One region of the Paenibacillus sp. FSL R7-0272 genome, then DNA from elsewhere that is predicted to be linked to it. Evidence: riboswitches for the same ligand, from Rfam matches in the RefSeq annotation. Region 1 holds a riboswitch; each other region holds the start of a gene.
The links. A riboswitch is a leader RNA that binds a small molecule or an ion and turns the genes downstream of it on or off. The one in region 1 is predicted to bind thiamine pyrophosphate.
Positions count from the first base shown of each region.

Region 2: another riboswitch for thiamine pyrophosphate. It lies ahead of thiC (phosphomethylpyrimidine synthase ThiC); the one in region 1 lies ahead of MKY23_RS02355 (ABC transporter substrate-binding protein).
Region 3: another riboswitch for thiamine pyrophosphate. It lies ahead of MKY23_RS16390 (thiamine phosphate synthase); the one in region 1 lies ahead of MKY23_RS02355 (ABC transporter substrate-binding protein).

Region 1 is NZ_CP150221.1:508,190-515,205, forward strand. Features, by position in the region: gene MKY23_RS02340 (ABC transporter ATP-binding protein) at 1-331, opposite strand, end outside; gene MKY23_RS02345 (ABC transporter permease) at 381-1,139, opposite strand; gene MKY23_RS02350 (MTH1187 family thiamine-binding protein) at 1,139-1,429, opposite strand; gene MKY23_RS02355 (ABC transporter substrate-binding protein) at 1,840-2,880, opposite strand; TPP riboswitch at 3,095-3,207, opposite strand; gene MKY23_RS02360 (hypothetical protein) at 3,349-3,843, shown strand; gene MKY23_RS02365 (hypothetical protein) at 3,898-4,077, opposite strand; gene serS (serine--tRNA ligase) at 4,725-6,020, shown strand; gene MKY23_RS02375 (UbiD family decarboxylase) at 6,066-6,683, opposite strand; gene MKY23_RS02380 (hypothetical protein) at 6,699-6,902, opposite strand.
Region 2 is NZ_CP150221.1:738,193-745,208, forward strand. Features, by position in the region: gene MKY23_RS03375 (alpha/beta fold hydrolase) at 1-614, opposite strand, end outside; gene MKY23_RS03380 (IclR family transcriptional regulator) at 1,038-1,781, shown strand; TPP riboswitch at 1,943-2,056, shown strand; gene thiC (phosphomethylpyrimidine synthase ThiC) at 2,453-4,276, shown strand; gene MKY23_RS03390 (hypothetical protein) at 4,355-4,798, opposite strand; gene MKY23_RS03395 (hypothetical protein) at 4,903-5,577, opposite strand; gene MKY23_RS03400 (hypothetical protein) at 5,717-5,884, opposite strand; gene MKY23_RS03405 (zinc ribbon domain-containing protein) at 6,383-7,016, opposite strand, start outside.
Region 3 is NZ_CP150221.1:3,712,773-3,719,788, forward strand. Features, by position in the region: gene MKY23_RS16370 (ThiF family adenylyltransferase) at 1-591, opposite strand, end outside; gene MKY23_RS16375 (thiazole synthase) at 588-1,355, opposite strand; gene thiS (sulfur carrier protein ThiS) at 1,439-1,642, opposite strand; gene thiO (glycine oxidase ThiO) at 1,639-2,883, opposite strand; gene MKY23_RS16390 (thiamine phosphate synthase) at 2,961-3,692, opposite strand; TPP riboswitch at 3,942-4,051, opposite strand; gene MKY23_RS16395 (ABC-F family ATP-binding cassette domain-containing protein) at 4,091-5,644, opposite strand; gene MKY23_RS16400 (hypothetical protein) at 5,699-6,721, opposite strand; gene MKY23_RS16405 (hypothetical protein) at 6,708-7,016, opposite strand, start outside.

The DNA.
Region 1 (7,016 bases):
CAATGGTTCGCCATGGGAAAAGGGCAGGTTGCTGCGGCATATAGCTGATATGTCCGCGTTGTCCCGTAACCTGCTTGCCATTCATGAGCACTTCGCCGTCCTGTGGCTTGAGCAGGCCGCCGATGATGTGGAACAGGGTACTTTTCCCGCATCCGGAAGGGCCAACGATGGCGACAAACTCCCCTTTTTGTACCGTAAGGGACAAGCCATTCAACACAGACAGTTTCCGCCGCCGTTCCTTGAAGGACACATGCAAGTTAACAATGTCTAGCGCGGGAGGAACCGAAATGGAACCCGGACCATTCGTTTTATCCTTCGGGTATCTTTTCATAGGGAATCACTTCCTAAGTACATAATACGTTAACCTCTGATATGCAAAACTAGCGCTTCTGTGGGCGCCAGCGAACGAGCAGCTTCTCTAACAGCGCAATGAGCAGGAAAAGAAGCAGGCTGAGTGCCACGATAATCATGATGGCAACAAAAAGGCGATCCGTGCGGTAAGCCGATTTCTGCAACATCATATAATAGCCGATGCCTTTGTCGGCACCAATCCATTCCGCGATGATTGCACCCATGACACTGTATGTGGCGGCGATTTTGACACCGGAAAATATCGATGGAAGGGCATGCGGAAGCTCCAGTTTCCAAAAGATATGACGGCGATTCGCACCTGCCATGCGCATATAGTTCATCATCGCCGCATCCGTGCGTGTTAGACCGTCCATGGTAGCGACTGCTACCGGGAAGAAGCAGACCAGAATGATAGTAATCAATTTGGGTAGCAGGCCAAAGCCGAACCAGATCAGCAGGAGCGGTGCAAGTGCGATGGTCGGGATATTTTGACTAAGAATAAGTAGTGGATACAAAGCTGACTTCAGAAAAGGGATCAGATGCAGTACCATGGCAATGAACAGACCGACCGCTGTCCCGGCGACAAATCCGATAAGGGTTAGCTGAATCGTTGCAGAGGCGTGCATACCCAATCGGTCAGCCTGAGACGCCGCTTCGCGAGCGATATCGGACGGGGCGGGCAACATCCATTTCTCAATGTGGAATAGGGAGACGGCCCCTTGCCATATCGCAATAAAGAGAATAACCGCCACGAGGGGCGGCCATACACTTTTGAAATAGGTAGACATTAGCGATATTTCTCCGTCAGTGTATCCATGCTGAATCCGTCCGGGCTATGTGCAATTTTGATCTGGGAGATGATGCTTGGACTACCAGCTTCCACAAGTACCTCGTGCATTTTGCGAACAACCTCCAGCAGTTCATCCAGTTCGCCTTCCATGGTGGTATCTAGCGCATTGACCTGATATTTCAGGCCGGATTGCTGAATCACTTCGATGGCACGGTCTACGTATGGATAGGAGTTCTCGCCGTTCGGTGTTTTGGGAATAACCTGAATACTGAGTAATGTACTTGCCATAAGAAATCAATGCTCCTTTCGGGTGTGGGTGGATAAGTAGATATGGTCGTTGTACACTGTAACACTCCGATGACAGAATAACCTTCCAATCGCTGTTATCCCCAGATTTTTTGATTCCCTTTTCCAAAGGGGAAAATCCGGTGATAAAGGCGAAGCGTATGCTTCCGATGCTAGCTTTCTTTCAGAAAGCTTTTAGCTCCGCTTTTTCAGGTTTTTTCTGTCCTCTCCGTTTCTTGTGTACAAAAAATTCAACTTATCCATTAAGCTGTGGAAAAAATTCAAGAGAAAGCGCGCTTATGAGGTGGTTTTCCTTAGAAAACCTTATAAGCGTTGACTTCTTCAATTTTTTTCTGCCCTCTTCGTTCAAAACGTGTAAATATCAAGGTTCATGGTTACAGTTAGATTTAATATTACTGTGGTAAAAATTCGTTCGTGTAGGCTTTCGTTACATCGATCTCTTTATCCAGCAGTTTTTTGCTGAACATCCAGTCGGTGTAGTTCTTCCATACCTCTTCCTTTTGTTCACCCCAGCGCGGGGCATCATCTTTGTATTTCGGGCTGAGCCACTTTTGGCTTGCGAGTACTAATTCTTTGTCCAAATCGGGAACAGCTTTGATCAAAATGTTCGCTGCTTCTTCAGGGTGATCAATCGCATATTGATATCCTTCAGAAGTGGCCTTCAGGAAAGCCTTCACCAGTTCAGGGTCTTTCTGAATCGTCTGTTCATTGGTCACGAGTACAGGGGTGTAGTAATCCAGCGCTTTGGCATAATCTTTTACATATAACATGTCAATCGGTTCTCCGCGTAATTCAGCCTCAATTCCCGTCCAGGCATAGAAAATCCACGCAAAGTCGATGTCCCGTTTCACAGCTGTGAAGAAGTCGGCATCGCCCATGTTAATCTTTTTGACTTTGGATACGTCAGCACCTTCGCCCTCCATAATGGATTGCATCACCGCTTCTTCCACCGGGGAACCCCAGCCGCCGTAAGTTTTACCTTCAAAGTCTTTGGGTGATTTGATCTTACGATCCACTGGAGCGGCAAAACCGGATGTATTATGCTGAATAACTGCGGCAATCGACACAAGGGGAACGTCCTGCGTCCGCGCCTGAGTTACACTTTCCTGATAACTGACGCCAAACGGTACCTCACCCGAGGCAACCATCGTATCCGCACCGCCGGCTCCCGGCTGTACAATCTCCACGTTTAAACCTGCTGCTTTATAAAAACCTTGGTCCACCGCTGCATACAGACCGGTATGATTCGTATTTGGAGTCCAGTCGAGCACGACCTTTACATCTTTCAGTGCAGTACCGCTCCCCTGGTTGGTTTGGTCCGAACCAGTCGCACCTTGCTGCTCTGTTGGAGCGGCTTCTTTGCCACCACATGCAGCTACGGTAACCAGTAGCACACACATGAGTAACATTCCCATCGTTTTACGCCATTTCATTGTGTTTCTCTCCTTCGTTATGTCCGGCCGAATGGCACGGGGTACTCCTTGGCTTCATATCCAATCCCTTTGCATAAATCGCCGGATTTATACGTGCGGGTTATCCGAATAACGTCATTTTTCTGTTTCTGCTGGCAAAAGAAAACAAAAAAAGCGCCCCGTAATCCGGGACGCGTGCAGGCGTGAGAGAGTGGCGTTCAGCTTATAGCTGTGCCGTTGCAATTTACTCCGATTCCTACGCTGGCATGATCCAGATCAGGTCTAAGGGTTAGTATCTTGATGGGATACACTCTCAGCCGGCCAATTCCGACTCCCCTGGGAAACTATGAAGTTACGGGCATTACTAGGTGTAATTATAGGCCAGTGACAGGATTGTGTCTACATAAGTTGGACTAAAAATATTTTCACAAAATGTTCACTTATGTGACGGTAGCCTGATTGTCTATAATGATCCAAGTTACAGAAAGGATGAGTGTATTGCCAGTAAACAAGAAACAACAAGTGATTTTTGGACTTATGATGTGTACAGGAATGGTCGTAGTGATGATGACCTTCAATTTATGGCATACGGGGATGTTAAGTCAGATGTCCGTGCCGCAGCTATTGCTCCAATTTGTGATCTGTTTTGCCATCGCCTTTTTGGTGGAATCGTTCATCGTGGGACCGATAGCGAGAAAAATTACATTTTCCTTCTCATTTGCGAGGTCGAGTAAAATTAGAGGTGTAGTTACGATGTCCTTTTTCATGGTAATCGGCATGGTTTTGCTCATGTCTTTATATGGCATCATTACAGCCTATACTGCAGGTCAGCTAGAAGGAGATTCCGTAATCAATGCGTATCTTCATACGATTGTACGTAACTTCGGTCTGGCATTGCCTTATCAGTTGATTGTACTCGGGCCGCTAGTGCGTTATGTATTTGGCAAGTTGTTCAAGGGACCAGTAGCCGTTGTGTCGGTTTAAATCATCGTATCGTTATCCATCATAACAAAAGTATTTCCTGGGCAATCCTGTGGTTTAAGAAGTTCTAGCGTAAGCGATCCAAAACAAAATACCAATAATCACAGCAGCAATAATGATCGTAGTGAAAACTCCGCTCAACCATGAACCTCGCTGGGCTTGGCGGGCAAGTTCATCTGCTCTTTGTTTGGCGGCTTCGCCCTCGGATGAATTCAGATGGTTTGGGTCCATATTCATGCAATATCTTCTCCCCTCGACAGCTTAATTTACCATAGTCTGAACTGTTATATAGGACAACTCATATATATTTGAAAAAACGGTTACTCGACTAATTGTTTAATGGAAGCTAAAGCCATGACGATACTAATTGCAAGAAGGAAAATACCTCTGAATTTAATACGTATGATGTCGGAAAGTATTAACTCGTCTTTATTCCGGTTGAAAGGCCAGGAATTCGGTATGAGCAGGGCTCTGATTCCAAAGACGAGTCCGAATAAACTAATCAACAGAAAGATGATGAAGAAAAACATAAATTCACCCCTTGGTGTTTTAGAAGTTATTTCAATTGTACTTGATCCAGCTTTGGAAAGATACGTAAACGGGCATCTATCAGTTGCAATGTTGTTCTGTCTTCGTATATACTGAGAAACACAATTACAGATCGGATCATGCCGTTGAAGAGAATCCAACTCAGAGGCGTTTTCGCCAGGGAGCGAATTGAAACTATCCCAAGTTAACCGGAACCGCCCGTTATCGCGGACCAAGAGGCTGATCAGGAGATTTGAACTGATTTGGCAAGTTGGGTGGCACCGCGAGCAGAGCGCTCCTCGTCCCAAGGGATGAGGGCGCTCTTTGTATTTTTTTAGCCAAAGGAGACGGTGATCATGTTAGAAATGAAGTGGGTTCGGGCACATGCAGAAGAGGTTCAGGCGGCAGCAGACGGGAAAAAGATCAAGGTTGATATCGATGCGTTAATACAACGGGATGACGAGCGAAAATTGCTTTTGCAGCAAACGGAAGAAGCGCGTCGTCAGCGTAATACACTATCGGCTGAGATCGGGAAGCTTATGCAGTCGGGTGAGCGTGAGCAAGCGGAGAAGATGCGGGGACAGGTTAAACAATTGAATGAACAGCTGGAGCAAGAGGAAGCCAAGCTGGCGGTAATCCAGGAGGAAGTGACCAGACTGCAATGGCTGGTGCCTAATATCGTGTCGCCAGATACGCCTGTGGGCTTGTCGGATGAAGATAATGTAGAGCTACGGCGAGTGGGAGAGCTACCTGTGTTTGACTACGAGGCCAGAGATCATGTCGAGCTGGGAGAGATGCACGAACTGATCGACATTCCGCGCGGCGTTAAGATCGGTGGAACGCGAAGCTATGTATTGAAGGGGGCAGGTCTGTTGTTACACCGGGCGGTACAGCAACTTGCACTGGACCTGTTGCTGAAGCAGGGATTCACCCCGCTGGAGGTTCCACTCATGGTCAGGGAGGATACACTGGTAAACACCGGATTTTTCCCGACAGGCCGGGATCAGGTATATGAATTGCAAGGAGAGAACAAATGGCTGGTCGGCACATCGGAAGTACCGCTGGTTTCTTATTATGCGGATGAAGTGATTGATGTGAAAGAGCCCGTAAAGCTGGCCGCAATATCGACATGTTTCCGTAGTGAAGTAGGCTCGGGAGGACGGGATGTACGGGGCTTGTACCGTGTACACCAATTTGCCAAAGTAGAACAGGTAATCCTGTGTGCGCCGGATGCGGCGGAATCGGAACGGATGTTACAGGAGATTACGGGACATGCAGAGGAATTGCTGCAACGGCTTGAATTGCCCTATCGTGTAGTGGCGGTATGTACGGGAGATATGTCGCAGAAAACGTACAAACAGTATGACATCGAAACATGGATGCCAAGCCGCGAAGCATATGGGGAAACCCATTCGTCCTCGAATTTGCATGATTTTCAGGCTCGGCGTTCGAACATTCGCTGCCGTGATGAGGAGGGAAAGCTGGTCTACTGTCATACGCTCAACAATACTGCCGTAGCTTCACCGCGCATTTTGATCCCACTGCTGGAAAACCATCAGCAGGCAGATGGTAGCATTTATATTCCGGCAGCTTTGCGTCCATATATGGGCGGGGCCGAACGCTTGATTTTGCCAGAGCATGAGAAGGAATGAAATAGAGAATAAGCAAATAAAGAGGAGCCCGCATTGGGTTCCTCTTTATTCAAACATATGATCAATAACCCATTGATATTCTTTTTCAAACCGGGATGCCAATTTGATATTTTCTATGTTTACCGTATTCCTTATATATGTCAGGTCAATGTTATCGAATTGGCTATACATGAGGTAACGAGCCCATTCCAGGCTACGGGCATCAGACCAGAACTCGGCTGCTCTTAATCGATCTAGGATCAGATCATCTATTCCAATCACATAACAATAACCTTCTGGTGTGTTTAATTTGATTATTTTTTCTTTCGAACCCTCAAGTGTATCCGAAGGAATTTCAATTGGTATATCCATCTCAGATACATAGTAATGCCTTCCTTCTCGGACGAAACCTAGTTCATCAAATAGGGCTCGTGCTAAATCATCTCGGATCATTACAAGATCAACATCAGCTGTCTTATAGCTTCCAGATGTATATAGTTCAACGGCATTTCCACCAACAATGATTGCTGGATCTGCATCTAGTTCATCAAGTATAGGAGTTATGATCCCCATGACATAGAATTCTTTAAGTTCTCTTCTGGATACATCGCCTGCAAGTTCAATAAGCTTTTCTTTAGCCCATTGAATTTTTTTCTGTATTTCTGGTGTTTTTATACGATCCATGATTCACCTGTATTCTTAACGCAGCTTCCATTCAAGCTCGTTAATAATTTCGATTTTTCCGGATTGCAATGCCTTTTCAAAACGATTGCGGGCCGTTCTCATTAGTAAGACCATCTCATCTTCTGAGCGTACCTTCGTAGATGTTGAAGTGGAAATGGTTCTCATGCGTTTGCGATTATTGGTGACAGCGACCACGTCCAGCAGATTCTTTTCGATCATACATGCTTCACCTCACTTGTTCAGGTTTATTAGAACAGTATTTCATCGCTTATATATATTATACAATGAAAATCATAAAATGGTTCTACCTGTCCTTGCACTTTGTCATTTAAC
Region 2 (7,016 bases), 230 kb from region 1:
ATGGCATCCACTTCTTTGGTTAGCAGTCCGGTTTGCAGAGCCGTGCCTGCTCCCATGGAAAATCCCCAGACGACCAGCTCCTGTGCTCCGCGCTGTTTAGCAAACTGAATAGCTCCCAGCAATTGCTGAGACTCAGCTTTACCACCTGTTGCTACCGCTCGGTTGACCTGAGAGGCAAAGCCGTAATCGAACATCACCACATTAAACCCGAGCTGGTGCGCGTAATGGGCGAGGTCATACATAGGCACCCAGGTTTCCTCCCGATTGGCTCCATAACCGTGGCTGAAGATGATGGTTTTGCCCGTATCGGTATTCGCAGGGATATACCAGCCTTGCATAGTTCTGCTACCGTCGGCCGCAGGGAATGTAATGTCCTCATATTTCATGTTTTTGGCCTGCATCGGGTTCGAAAACACCGGTGCGACCGTAGGGTTGGAGAGCACCCAAGCAATATAACCGTGTAAGGCAATAAAACAAAACAACAGAAAAAATACAACGGAGAGCAGCAACGCTACGACAATATGTTTGAACCGAATCAGCCTCGGTGACAACGAAGAGGGCAGATCGGACACTTTGGTATGCAGCGGGGCTTCGCTCTGGGATGTCGGATACATGCACGCCCCTCCTTTGAGTTTCGGTTGAGGATTAATATGGACAAGATCATAACGATATGAAAAATAGCATATAGGTACTTTTTAGCACGTATTCATGACGATGGCATCCTAATGCTAAAGTCACGCTTTTGATATTTTATCTAAATTCGTTTCTATCTTTATCGTATGTCCCGATATAGTCAAAGTCAATTGATTGGAGGTATTTGTTACGCAATTGTTATATAGTTCTTAAGATGTAGAGGTAACAATTCCATAGTGTGTAAATTACAGGAGATTGGGATGTGCTAATTGGATATCCTTGTTCATTTTTTTGTTTTCAAATCATACTCAAAACGGTTCTTTTTGGTTTACAGATGAGACCGTTTCTCATATAATTTATGTAACCAAGTTTCATGTGATGAAACATGAGGAGGGCATCATGCCATGGAAGACCGCAAATTAACCGTCCGGGCTGTAGAACGGGCGCTGGATATATTATTATGTTTTACCACGCGCAGTGATCTTGGACTCACTGAAATTGCTAGTCAGATCGGTTTGCACAAAAGTACGGTACATCGATTGATGGCTACACTGGAGGATCGGGGGTTCGTGATACGTGATGCGGCAACCGAAAAGTATCGGCTAGGTATTCGGATCTGGGAGCTGTCAGCGCATATGTCACGTAGTGACGATCCTGCAATTTTGCTGTTACCTGCAATGGAGAGGCTGCGTGATCGCTTGGGCGAAACCGTAAGTCTCTACCTTCGTGACGGCGGTGAACGGATTCGGATTCAGGCTGTGCAGAGTGATCAGGCGATTCGGCGGGTTGCACCTGTAGGTGTCAGACTGCCGCTTTCCGTAGGAGCTTCCAGCAAAGTATTAATGGCATTTGCCGCTGATGAGGATCGGGAGGAACTGATGAACGGCCCGGAATGGCCTGTATTTATCGATCCGGCCGTCTATCTGGCACAGATGGAAGACATTCGAGTGAGTGGCTACGCAACCAGCTATGAGGAACGCGAGCCGGGAGCTGCCGCTGTGTCTGTGCCAATTATGGATCGCAGAGGCAACATTGCAGCAGCGCTTTCCGTGTCTGGACCTGTTAGCAGGCTCTCGCAAGAGACATTACATGAGTACGCGCCTGTGTTGAAAGAAGCAGCTGTACAAATGGGACTTATGTTGCCATAGGGGAAGGCTCTTGCATGAAGTTTTGCTCGAAGGGAATTACCTCTCTGGAATATTAAGGTTGAATTTAAGCCCAGATTACGCTACTCTGTAATGGACGACCCAGCGGGGTCGGTTGAATGTCATATTTTAAGTTGAACAGCGGCTTGATTGTCGCAATACGTTTACGTTACTGGGGGAGTCCGAATTGTCCGGACTGAGACGGGATCGCATGAGATCCCGGACCCTTTGCACCTGATCTGGATCATACCAGCGTAGGGAAGTAATCGGCCATATGACCACAGACACCACAGACGTTAACCCGGGATCAATGCTGTATTGCAGCGGGTGGCCCTTGTTGCGTGTATGGTGATGGACATTAGTCGGTTCCTTCGGAACCGGCTTTTTTTATTTACAGCGGCAAGCAGAGATTCAGTTGTTGTGTTTCACCTTGGCAGTGACAGCACAATAATTGCGGCATAGATGCCTGGACTTCTAAGAGAAGTGATCTCGTGTTTCGTGCTCATGCTGATTGTACATAAAAGTTGTCTTTTGGATCATTCTAGCTGCTTATGCAGGGTCAATCCTGCTGTGCTTCTGTGCTCTGCTTTTTCCAGACAGGTGTGGTAAGTCAAAGCTGTCACATTGGTGGACGATATGGGCAAATGAAGATCACAGAGGAGGAAACAGGAGACATGAATACAGGGAACCAAACGGAGCAACAGACGGGAATAGAGGAAACAGGGCGCGATGGTCATCCGGTGGAAAAGAAAACCGGAGCGACTGGAGGGGTACAACCCTTCCCGGGCAGCCGCAAAGTCTACATTCAGGGCTCACGACCGGACATTGCTGTACCGGAGCGTGAAATTGCCCTTCATGATACGAATACCTCCCAAGGGGTGGAGCATAATGAGCCGCTGCGTGTCTACGATACGAGCGGCCCGATGACCGATCCCGAATTCCAGATGGATATTCGGAAGGGATTACCTGCGCTCCGAAATCACTGGATTATGGAGCGTGGTGACGTTGAAGCATATGAGGGCCGCGCAGTGAAGCCGGAGGATAACGGATTGAAGGCGGGAGGACGGAGAGCCGGGGCAGAGGAGTACCCGGGATTCCGCGGTCAACCGCTACGTGCTCAGGCTGGACGCTCTGTCACACAGATGCATTATGCGCGACAGGGCTTGATTACGCCCGAGATGGAGTACGCCGCTATTCGTGAAGGCGTAGAGCCTGAATTCGTGCGGCAGGAGCTGGCGAGCGGCCGGGCTATTCTTCCATCCAACATCAATCACCCGGAGAGTGAGCCGATGCTGATTGGGCGTCATTTTCACGTGAAGATCAACGCCAACATAGGTAATTCCGCTGTATCTTCCTCCATCGAGGAGGAGGTGGAGAAGATGACCTGGGCTGTTCGCTGGGGATCGGATACGGTAATGGATCTCTCCACAGGCAAAGACATTCATACCACACGGGAATGGATCATCCGTAACTCCCCAGTGCCGATTGGTACGGTGCCGCTCTATCAGGCGCTGGAGAAGGTAAATGGCGAGGCGGAGGCCCTCACTTGGGAGTTGTACCGGGATACGCTGATTGAACAGGCGGAGCAGGGCGTGGACTATTTTACAATTCATGCGGGTGTGTTGCTCCGATATATTCCGATGACAGCGAAACGGATGACGGGAATAGTGTCTAGAGGCGGGTCCATTATGGCGGCGTGGTGCCTGGCACATCATCAGGAGAACTTTTTGTACACCCATTTTGAAGAAATCTGCGAGATTATGAAAAGGTATGACGTTGCTTTCTCCCTCGGGGACGGACTGCGTCCAGGTAGCATCTACGATGCCAACGATGAAGCACAGATGGCGGAGCTCGCCACACTTGGGGAATTAACGCAGATTGCATGGAAGCATGATGTGCAGGTGATGATTGAGGGGCCGGGACATGTGCCGATGCACAAGATCAAGGAGAATGTGGATTTGCAGATGGAGATCTGCCAGGAAGCGCCGTTTTATACGCTCGGGCCACTGACCACAGACATTGCACCGGGATATGATCATATTACGTCTGCGATTGGGGCAGCGATGATTGGCTGGTTTGGTACGTCTATGCTCTGCTATGTCACTCCAAAGGAGCATCTGGGGCTTCCGAACAAGGATGATGTACGTGAAGGGGTTATCGCTTATAAAATAGCTGCCCATGCCGCAGACCTAGCCAAAGGCCACCCACGCGCTCAGCGCCGGGATGATGCACTGTCGAAGGCACGCTTCGAGTTCCGCTGGAGAGATCAGTTTAACCTGTCACTTGACCCGGAACGAGCGCTATCCTACCACGATGAGACCCTACCCGCAGAAGGGGCGAAGGAAGCACATTTCTGCTCCATGTGCGGACCGAAGTTCTGCAGTATGCGCATCACGCAGGACATCCGTGCCTTTGCCGCAGATCGCGGCCTGAACGATGATGAAGCAGTAGCCGCCGGGATGCAGGCGAAGGCTGAGGAGTATCGGGCGCGGTCGTAAGCTTCCGCAACCGAAAAAGTGACCCGACAGGACTGAAGTGCCTGAGCTTGGGTCACTTTTTTATGTTTAAGTTGTAGGTTACTCGTAATATCCTTTTGCATACACGGCTGCGGTTGAGAAGCAGAGATGTTTCATTTCATCCTGCTGATTTTCGGGCGGCATCTCCAGGAACCACGGCTCCTTCATATCTTCTCGGGTCATGGGTACCGGACGCCACAGGATCAAACCGATCTGATCGAACTGGAAACTGCAACCAAGCTCGGGATCTTCACGGTCATATGGCGCAATAGCGTCCAACTGCGGTATCAAAATGTCAGCCTCGGTGCCAAGCAGATCAAGTTCTCCCAGCATACACTTATACTCATCACTTTCATGAAATTCAATAAAATGTACTTTGCCTTGAGCATCATATTCTACGTTGGGATCAAAGCCGAAAGCTTCCGTTTGTTCAACTTCATTTTGTGTCATGCCTAAACGGATACCCCCGATGGATTGACCTGGTTCTACAACGAGATGTTTCATGGTTACATTCCCTCCAAAATAAAAAGTCTACATAGTTGTGGCTGACCACCCTTGTCATGAAGCAGGGTACTGCCTACTAGAAACTGCAAACAGTGCGAAAATGCTTATACTTTCTTCGTGATACCGATATCCCGCTCCAGATTCGCGCCTAATAATGAAAGCGGCGTATAGATGGTCATACTTGTATCGGAAGATGCCTGCTCAGCGGCAGGAGCCATGGAAAGCTGAGCAGCGACAAGACAAGTATCCTTGCGTTCAAGAGCAAGCTGCTGCAATGCTTCTTCTAACGCGGTGATGTAGCCTTCCTGGTCACCTCGCATGATCATGTCGAATAGACCAGGGAGCAACACGGATTCAAGCTCAGGCTTGTCCTTTCCTGCCAAGTGTCGATCCATATAGTCACGATATCGAGCCATCGTGGGTTCTACGGTGGCGGGATTGGTAAACGCGAGCAAATACCGCTTCGGATGTTTTACCATCATCGCGAGCAGTGAATCGTCAATACCCGTTACCCTAATCGGTAACGGTTGTATTTGTTCCAGTACGGCAGCGAACAAGGTGCATGTCACAAGAATGGCGTCAGCGTGACAGCGGCTCATCCATTGCAATGTCTGATTTACTTTTTCCCGAACAAGCGCACTATTGAAATGCTCATCATGCTTGAGCCGATCAAGACCGGGGTCCACATAGTGAACCAGTTCGATATTATAGGAAATCAAGGCTTGTTCAATCAACCTGATATTGGAGTGATGCGCGTGGAAACAGGCAATGGTACTCATAGGCAATCCCCTTTATGTAGAGTGGCTACAAGACGCGCCTGGATCACACAATTAGAGTGAACCATCGGTTAAGAAACTTCGCGCCTGAAATGTCACCTTTTACACGTAGTATAGGGAGTAGCCGGAAAGATGTAAAGCGTTATCTCATGTTCATGGATACGTTCTTTTTCGCCATTTTTTGCTGTAAAATTTCATGGAAGGATAGGCCTTGAGTGTTCTCATTTTCCTTTTTGGGCACATTGGTCTCCGTGTTGCGCGGATATTGGTGGTGATACGGGATCATTTGCTGAATAGGCATGCGGATCATCTTGGTTTCCTCCTTACATGCATGATGGACATGCATCGTTAGTGTGTATGTATATTCAACATTCGTTTTGTTGGTGAAAATAAAATGAATTCACCTTGTACGCTTATAGGTACATATGACTTGTTACATGAAGAAGCGGAAATTCAATCATTATTCCGACTCGGATGTAGTGATTTTACCCGGTATTCAGAAGATGTAAACGGTTTTAGGAAAATTCAGGAACAAAGAACCTGATATAAAAGGCGAGGCATGGGAGCGTGGTATCGGTTGTTATGCGAATGGTCCTAATTTTAGGGAAGTCAATGGTACTTGCCTCTAAGACATATGTCCAAGTAACTAGGTATGGTATATGCTAACTAACTTGGTTCTATGGTCGGGGTATATTAATCGAAAAATGTCAAAAAAGCTGCCAAGACCACTTGGCAGCTACAGGTTTCCTCATTTGATTCTCTCTTTAAATTCTTTTCTGAAGAGGGGTATCCGTTCGTATTACTTCCGTTACCTACGTTCGTTTACCGCAATATATACATCCACCTGTGTATGTTCCGGGTCTAAACTGCGTTCATCATAGTACTCAAAATCGCCGGTAAATGTACGGTCTTGCTGATGGCTCCACGCCCACACCGCTCCCCACACTTCGCTGACCACCTCAACCATGGGTCCGGTTCTCGAAGTAAACACTGCATAGGTAGCAGGCGGTAACTGTACCTCGTCGAAACCTTCAGGTAGTCGTTCTTCCGCGCCGATTTCATGTCCGATCAAAATGGTATATTCTCCAGCAATGCCATCCGCGTAATCCGTGTAACAGCCATAGCGTGCAGCCTCAGTAGCCGGAATGTGTTCGGAGGCAAAATAACGGCCCCACAACGCACCGATGCTGCCTTGACCGCTCATCTCAATTGCGTTGGTTGTACGTGCGGACAATCCGGCTAAGCGTTTGCCTGGAAGGGTGACATAGCGAACAGGCTCTTTGGTCAGCAGAGTATCGTTCACCGCAGAAGCAACGTCAGATGATGGTGCTCCAGCATGAATAGGTGCATGAGCGACAGTCGCTGTCCCGTCCGGACCGTTTCCTACATTTCCTTCATTACGCCAGCGTTTCAGAAAAGGTAGTTGGTTGCGTAGCATCGAG
Region 3 (7,016 bases), 3.2 Mb from region 1:
AGGAATGATGCCCGACGTATCACAAGTATCCCCACCAAGTGGTACTTCTCCTAAGAGGCAGTTTAAGCAAGGTGTTTCGCCAGGCAAAAACGTATACGTAATGCCATAGCTACCCACACATCCTCCGTATATCCAAGGTATATTGTGTTTCTGTGCCATATCATTAATCAGTAATCTTGTATCAAAATTATCCGTTGCATCCATGATTAAATCGGTATGCTCCACTAGCTCTTCAAGTTCATCCACGCGCACATCCATCACTTTGGCTTCGATGCGAACGCTTGAATTGATTTCTGTTAAACGTTTGACAGCCGCCATCGCTTTGGGCATGCGCTCAATCGCATCCTGTTCAACATAAAGTTGTTGCCGCTGGAGGTTGCTCCACTCCACATAGTCCCGATCTACAATGGTAATTTGCCCGACACCGGAACGCACTAGCGTTTCTGCAATACCTGTTCCAAGTGCGCCGGCTCCGATAATTAAAACTTTGCTGTCTTTTAACCTCGCTTGACCTTCTTTGCCGAGCGGAGCATATCGTTCCTGTCTGGAATAACGATCACTCTGCTCCTTATGATGTAACTGATCTGTCATGTATGAACCATTCCTTCCACCGGACTGCTTGCTGCTGCATAACGTTTCACCGGAATCATGCCTGCCGTATACGCCAGTCTGCCCGCTTCGACCCCAAGCCGCATCGCTTTTGCCATGGCAACCGGATCATCTGATCCAGATACGGCTGTGTTAAGCAATACACCATCCGCCCCAAGTTCCATGGCATAAGCGGCATCTTTGGGAGAGCGTAACCCTGCATCTACAATAACAGGCACTGCCGCTTGCTCTATGATGATTTCGAGATTATAAGGGTTAATGATCCCTCTACCTGCTCCAATTGGCGAAGCTCCAGGCATGACTGCATGTACACCAAGCAATTGAAGCCGTTTAGCTAAAATAACGTCGTCCGAAATATAGGGCAACACGGTGAATCCTTTTTCGAGCAAAATGCTACAAGCCTTGTACGTTTCAAGCGGATCAGGGAGCAACGTTACTCCGTCTCCGATGACTTCGACTTTTATCATATCACAAAGCCCCGAAGCTCGCGCAAGCTCAGCGATCCTTACGGCTTCTTCCGCAGTCGAAGCACCCGCCGTATTGGGTAGCAATGTGTATTTGCTCAGATCCAGCGTATCCAGAAAGTGTTGCTTGCCCGTCTCCTCCAGATTCAGACGACGTACAGCAAAGGTCAACACCTGGGTACCTGAAGCTTCCACGGCCTGACTCTGTACTTCCATATCGCTGAATTTGCCTGTTCCAAGCAACAACCTTGACTCAAACGAATATTTACCAATCGTTAACATCATTCAACCTCCTAGGTTTTAGCAAGTTTCAACTACCAACTACTCAATCAACAAGATTCAACCACGCCTGTGAATCACTTTGCTTAGCCGCCTCCGACAAAATGAACAATCTCAATCCGATCTCCTTCTCTTAGCGTTGTTGTTCCATGGTGATCTTTGGTCAAAATATTGCGATTCAACTCAACCACCACGGTTTTCACTTGTAAGTTAAATGATTGCAGTAATTTGTCGACACGATTTAACTCGTCTTCAACCTCCATCTTTTGGCCGTTCACGATAATGTTCACGACATAACCCCCTTTCTGTTCAATCGTTCAGGCGAAAATGCTTCGATCCCGATCTCTTCGGCACTCTTGCCCTCTACCATGTCTGCGATCCAGCGACCTGTTATTGCACTAAGCAATATCCCATTACGAAAATGTCCATACGCTGCATACAAGCCTGAAACCCCTTCACATTTGCCTATATACGGCAGTCCATCAGGGGTGGAAGGTCTTATACCTGCCCATGCCCGCACAAAGTCCGCCTCCTTGATTCCCGGTACCCAATAACTTGCCGCTCCAAGCAATCGTTGCATACTATTTGCCGATACGCTGTGATCTTTTCTTCCTGGCAAACTGGTTGCGCCGATCCATACCTCTCCGTTTGCTTTCGGAACAATATAGGCATCTTCTGCATATACCGTGCGATCGGGTCTGCCTCCAGCCTGATCTGTAGTAAACCGAACGGCCAACATTTCACCTTTCACCGGACTTGAAGGCAAAACGACCCCCACTTGATGCATGAGTTGCTCCCCGTGTAAACCAGCAGCTATTATGATATGTTTGCAACACACCTCTCCCTTAGCCGTTTTAATCCCTTGAACACCATGCCTATCTACGATCAGCCGAATATCTTGAACTCCTTCCAAAATGCGGGCACCCATCATTTCAGCTGACCTCGCATAAGCTCTTGTCAATGACACGGGCAACACTTCGCTCTCCAATGATCGGTAATAAGCGCCGTACGTATCCCGATTCAACCACAACGCTTCTCGTTGCACTATGCTTCGATCCCACCAAAGTTGCTGCACTCCGGAAGTGGTATTTCGTCTATCCTTGTATTTACTTAGATCACCGTATGAACGAAACGGTGTAATAAATCCGTTGCGCCGTAAGCCAAGATCCATACCTGTTAAAGCGGATATTTGCTCTTTGTGCTTATGAAGTAATTCCCTACTGTCATATGCGGCTTGTGCCATGAGTGGATGAGCAAAATCCTCACTATCTGCTGCCAGCATGCCGGCAGCTGCACATGAAGCTCCGCTAGCAATTTCCGACTGCTCAACAAGCAGTACTTCCTGACCTCGGGATGCCAGTTCAAAAGCAATCGCACAGCCTATGACTCCACCGCCCACAATGATTGTTTCTGCATGAAAGGTTTCTGGTTTCTTAGTTAAAGTTTCGGATAGCGGTAGCCGCTTAAACTTATCTTGTTCACACGATGAGTCGATCACTTCCTCGGGTTGACTCGGTCCTCTCTGTACCATTTTGTCATCTCCTTGTTTGAACAACATTCCGATCTTATTAGGTTGGCGTCATTTCCAACTTTTTGATCGAGAAACATTCACTTCACTGCTTCCACAGCCTGTTTAAGAAGCGCAGCAGCATGAGCAGGGTTTGCATGTTTTAACACACTTGAGATCACAGCAGCACCCCTGGCTCCCGCAGACCTGACGGCCCGAATGTTATCCGGCTGGATCCCCCCAATTGCAATAACAGGTACCTTGACACTGGAGCACACTTCCGATAATGCATCTAATCCCCTCGCTACAGAATCCGGTTTGCTTGCACTTGCGTACACATGCCCGAAAAAAAGGTAATCCGCGCCATACTCTTCGGCAATTCTCGCTTCATGCAACGAATGCACCGATATCCCCAACCGGAGCCTCAAATCATGCTTGTTCTCGGGCTTTACCATTACTTTTGCCCTTTCCAGCATATCTTGGCTCCAATGTACCCCTTGATAAAAATGGCCTGACGAATATAGGTTCGCACCGTTGATTACAATGCGGGAAGCTGGAACACCCGCTTCTGCCATCAATTTGGCCCAGTTAAAACATTCCTGTTGCGAGAGTTGCTTTTCCCGGATATGAATGTAATGCACATAAGGCCATATATCTTTGGCTGCCTTCAACATGACTGACTGTTCCGCTTTATTCGTAGATATCACATGTAACTTAAAAAAGTCTTGCTCTAGTCCACACGTTGGTACAGATTTATCTGTCCGCTTGTACCACTGGTCTGTTGAAGTTTTACCTGATTCATGAGCATCATAATCAAACATCAAGGTATGCAATCTCGTTCTCGCTCCTTTCAGCTACAGGCTTGGAGAAGTAGTAATGACAAATATAAAACCAAAAAAGCCACTCCCGTAGGGGAGTGGCTGCGTATAAACAAAGGTTCAGTTCAATCACAAGCGTCTGACAAATACCTGTTAAACAGTTTGATAGTCAAATCTATAACTGTTTATTTTGATATTGAACCGCTTGGCATCACGATGTAATAAGATCCTGTTCTTACGTTAAGAATCATTTACTATCGTTTTCGCTGAAACGCGCCACTTCCCTACGCTGGTATGATCCAGATCAGGTGCAAAGGGTCCGGAATCGCATTCTTCCATCTCAGCCGCATCGTGCGGCCCCCCTAGTGTTCATATGAAGTTGTAGCCTATATTACCACAACCGGTTTTTTTTGTCATCGTGCTTTTTCGGACCACTCTTCTACATCCCACGTTTTGGTGACCCAGCCTTCATAAAAATCCGGTTCGTGCGATACAAGTAAAACGGTTCCTTTATATTCCTTCAGCGCCCGCTGTAGCTCAGCCTTCGCCGTTACATCCAGATGGTTCGTCGGCTCATCAAACAAGACCCAGTTGCTCTCACGCATCAACAGTTTGCACAAACGGACTTTGGCTTGCTCTCCCCCGCTCAGCATGTTAAGCGGACGAGTAATATGCTCATTTTTGAGCCCGCAACGTGCAAGATGTCCTCGCACCTCGTTCTGTGTTAGATGTGAAAACTCGTTCCATACATCATCGATCGGTGTAATATTCCCGGCTCGCACTTCCTGTTCAAAGTATGCCGTCTCCAAATAATCACCAAGAAACGTTTTTCCGCTAATCGGCGCTATTTTACCCAGGATCGTTTTGAGCAGTGTTGATTTACCTACCCCGTTGCATCCCACAATCGCGATCTTTTCCCCACGTTCAATCGTCATAGTCATCTTAGGTAGTAATGGATACGTATAACCGATCTCAAAATCAATACCTTCAAAAACGGTTTTGCTACTTGCGCGGGCATCCTTGAACTTAAATGTTGGTTTTGCTGCTTCGTCTGGTCGATCAATTCGCTCGACCTTTCCAAGTTGTTTTTCCCGGCTTTTCGCTCGACCAGAGGTCGAAGCTCGAGCTTTGTTGCGTTGAATGAAATCTTCCTGCTTTTTGATATATTCCTGTTGCTTCTCATAGGCATCAATATGCTGTGCTTTCTGCATATCCGCCATTTCAAGAAATTTCTCATAGTTGGCCGCATAACGCGTCAATTTTGCAAATTCCAGATGATAAATGACATTAACCACTTCATTCATGAACTCTGTATCATGGGAAATCAATAGAAAAGCATATGGGTAGTCTTTCAAATATCTAGTTAGCCACTCAATATGCTCTACATCCAGATAGTTTGTCGGCTCATCCAACAAAAGGGCAGTGGGTTTCTCCAACAACAATTTTGCAAGCAGGACTTTCGTACGTTGTCCACCACTGAGAGCTGCAACATCCCGATCAAGGCCAATTGCATTTAATCCCAAACCGTTTGCCATTTCTTCCACTTTCACATCAATCAGATAAAAATCGCCCTGTTCAAGCTGTTCCTGAATATCTCCCATTTCTTCAAGCAACTGCTCAAGTTTGTCTGGATCGGCATCAGCCATCTGATCCGTAATGGCCATCATTTGCTTCTCCAGTTCCAGTAGCGGCAAAAAAGCATCTTTAAGCACATCACGAATGGTCTTGCCTGGTGTTAACTTCGTATGTTGATCCAAATAGCCATATCGAACTTTTGGCGTCCATTCCACTTTACCGCTATCCTTAAGCAATTTTCCGGTGAGAATATTCATTAGGGTTGATTTTCCGGCACCATTAGCCCCAACCAGACCCACTCGTTCTCCAGCAAGCAGACGAAACGAAACATTTTTAAATAACGTACGGTCTCCAAAATTGTGACTGACGTTCTCTACTGACAATAAACTCATAAGATGAGACTGCTCCTATCTATATACATTACTTTTAGTTCACGTTCCAAAACCCTATTCTAGCACAGGTTCAGTCTTTTCTGAAAGTAATGACACTTGCGCGGAGCAATCATATTCGAAATAACCTCTGGCGGCTGCCTGCCTTGCAGTTGTAAACACCTCTTCAGCACGGAAACCGGGGTTACAGGTGGCAGGATAATGATATTTTATGCCTGTTGCGGGATCAATCCCGCCAACAACCGCCGTTTTTTTGACTAGCCGGCCTCCACCAATGGCATAATTGTTAATCTTCTGACCCCCTACAGCGATCCCCTGTATAAAAGCCATAATACCCGTATCATTGATCGAATTGTACCAATCTTCCTGCGAGACTAAAGGCATCGTGAATAGATAAGAGACACCATTTCTCCTGGAAAATTCATTATGTCGATTGATTACGTCTGCAAGTTCTTCCTGTATTCGGGTCACGATCCGGCTACGCCGCACCTGTTTAAAAGTTGTAGAGTCCTGAAGCAATGGAATCGTGGAATTCGAAGCCAGCTCCTGCTGAAATCCTTCGATCCATTTTCCTGCACCAGCATCATAAGCATACACATAACCGTCAAGTGTGAAATTAATGCTATTTCCGTCTGAATCTGAATATGTATAAGGTTTTTTGGGACTCCACACATGTCTATGAGACTTTTCCATCTCCCCAGTCATCTCGGTTTCCTTGGCAAAAATGTAATAACCATCATAATCCAGAACTACAATCGCTGGAATATAGTCAAACATATGTTGAATAGCTTCCTTGTCATCCTGTATGCCCATGTTTAATGCCATCGTTTGGGTAAAGGTGGTCAACGCCAGTTCCTTATCCGCTTTAACAAACTTGGCAGAATCATAACCTGCTTCAGCATGTTGTTTTTCATTCTGGTGCATGACCGCGCCAGCATCCATCACTGCGGTTTGTAACGCTGTTTTGTAGCGATAAGCCAGTTCATTGGCCTCTTGTGCATCTTGCGCATGAAACGAGAAGATATAAAATAACGGAAAGAAAATGAGAATAAACACGATAGAAAGCTCAGTAATCTTCATTCAGTACCATACCTCCATAAGAAGCAAAAATCGCAGAAGCCTGAACTGTACCTTGTAACCATTCTCGTATCATCATGGAAGGTGTGCGGTTGGTACTTTTAAGACTCACGGTGAAGAAGTCACCCATATTGAGCGTATATCTGCGCCCGGGATCATCGACGGACAATGTGCTAGACAACGGATATAACCGCTCCTGAATCTGTGACAAGTAGTATGCATCATGAACAACCTCGTATGTACCCATGAAGCTACTCTGACTCATCGGATCTGAATACTGGGGGACATATTTTTTGTG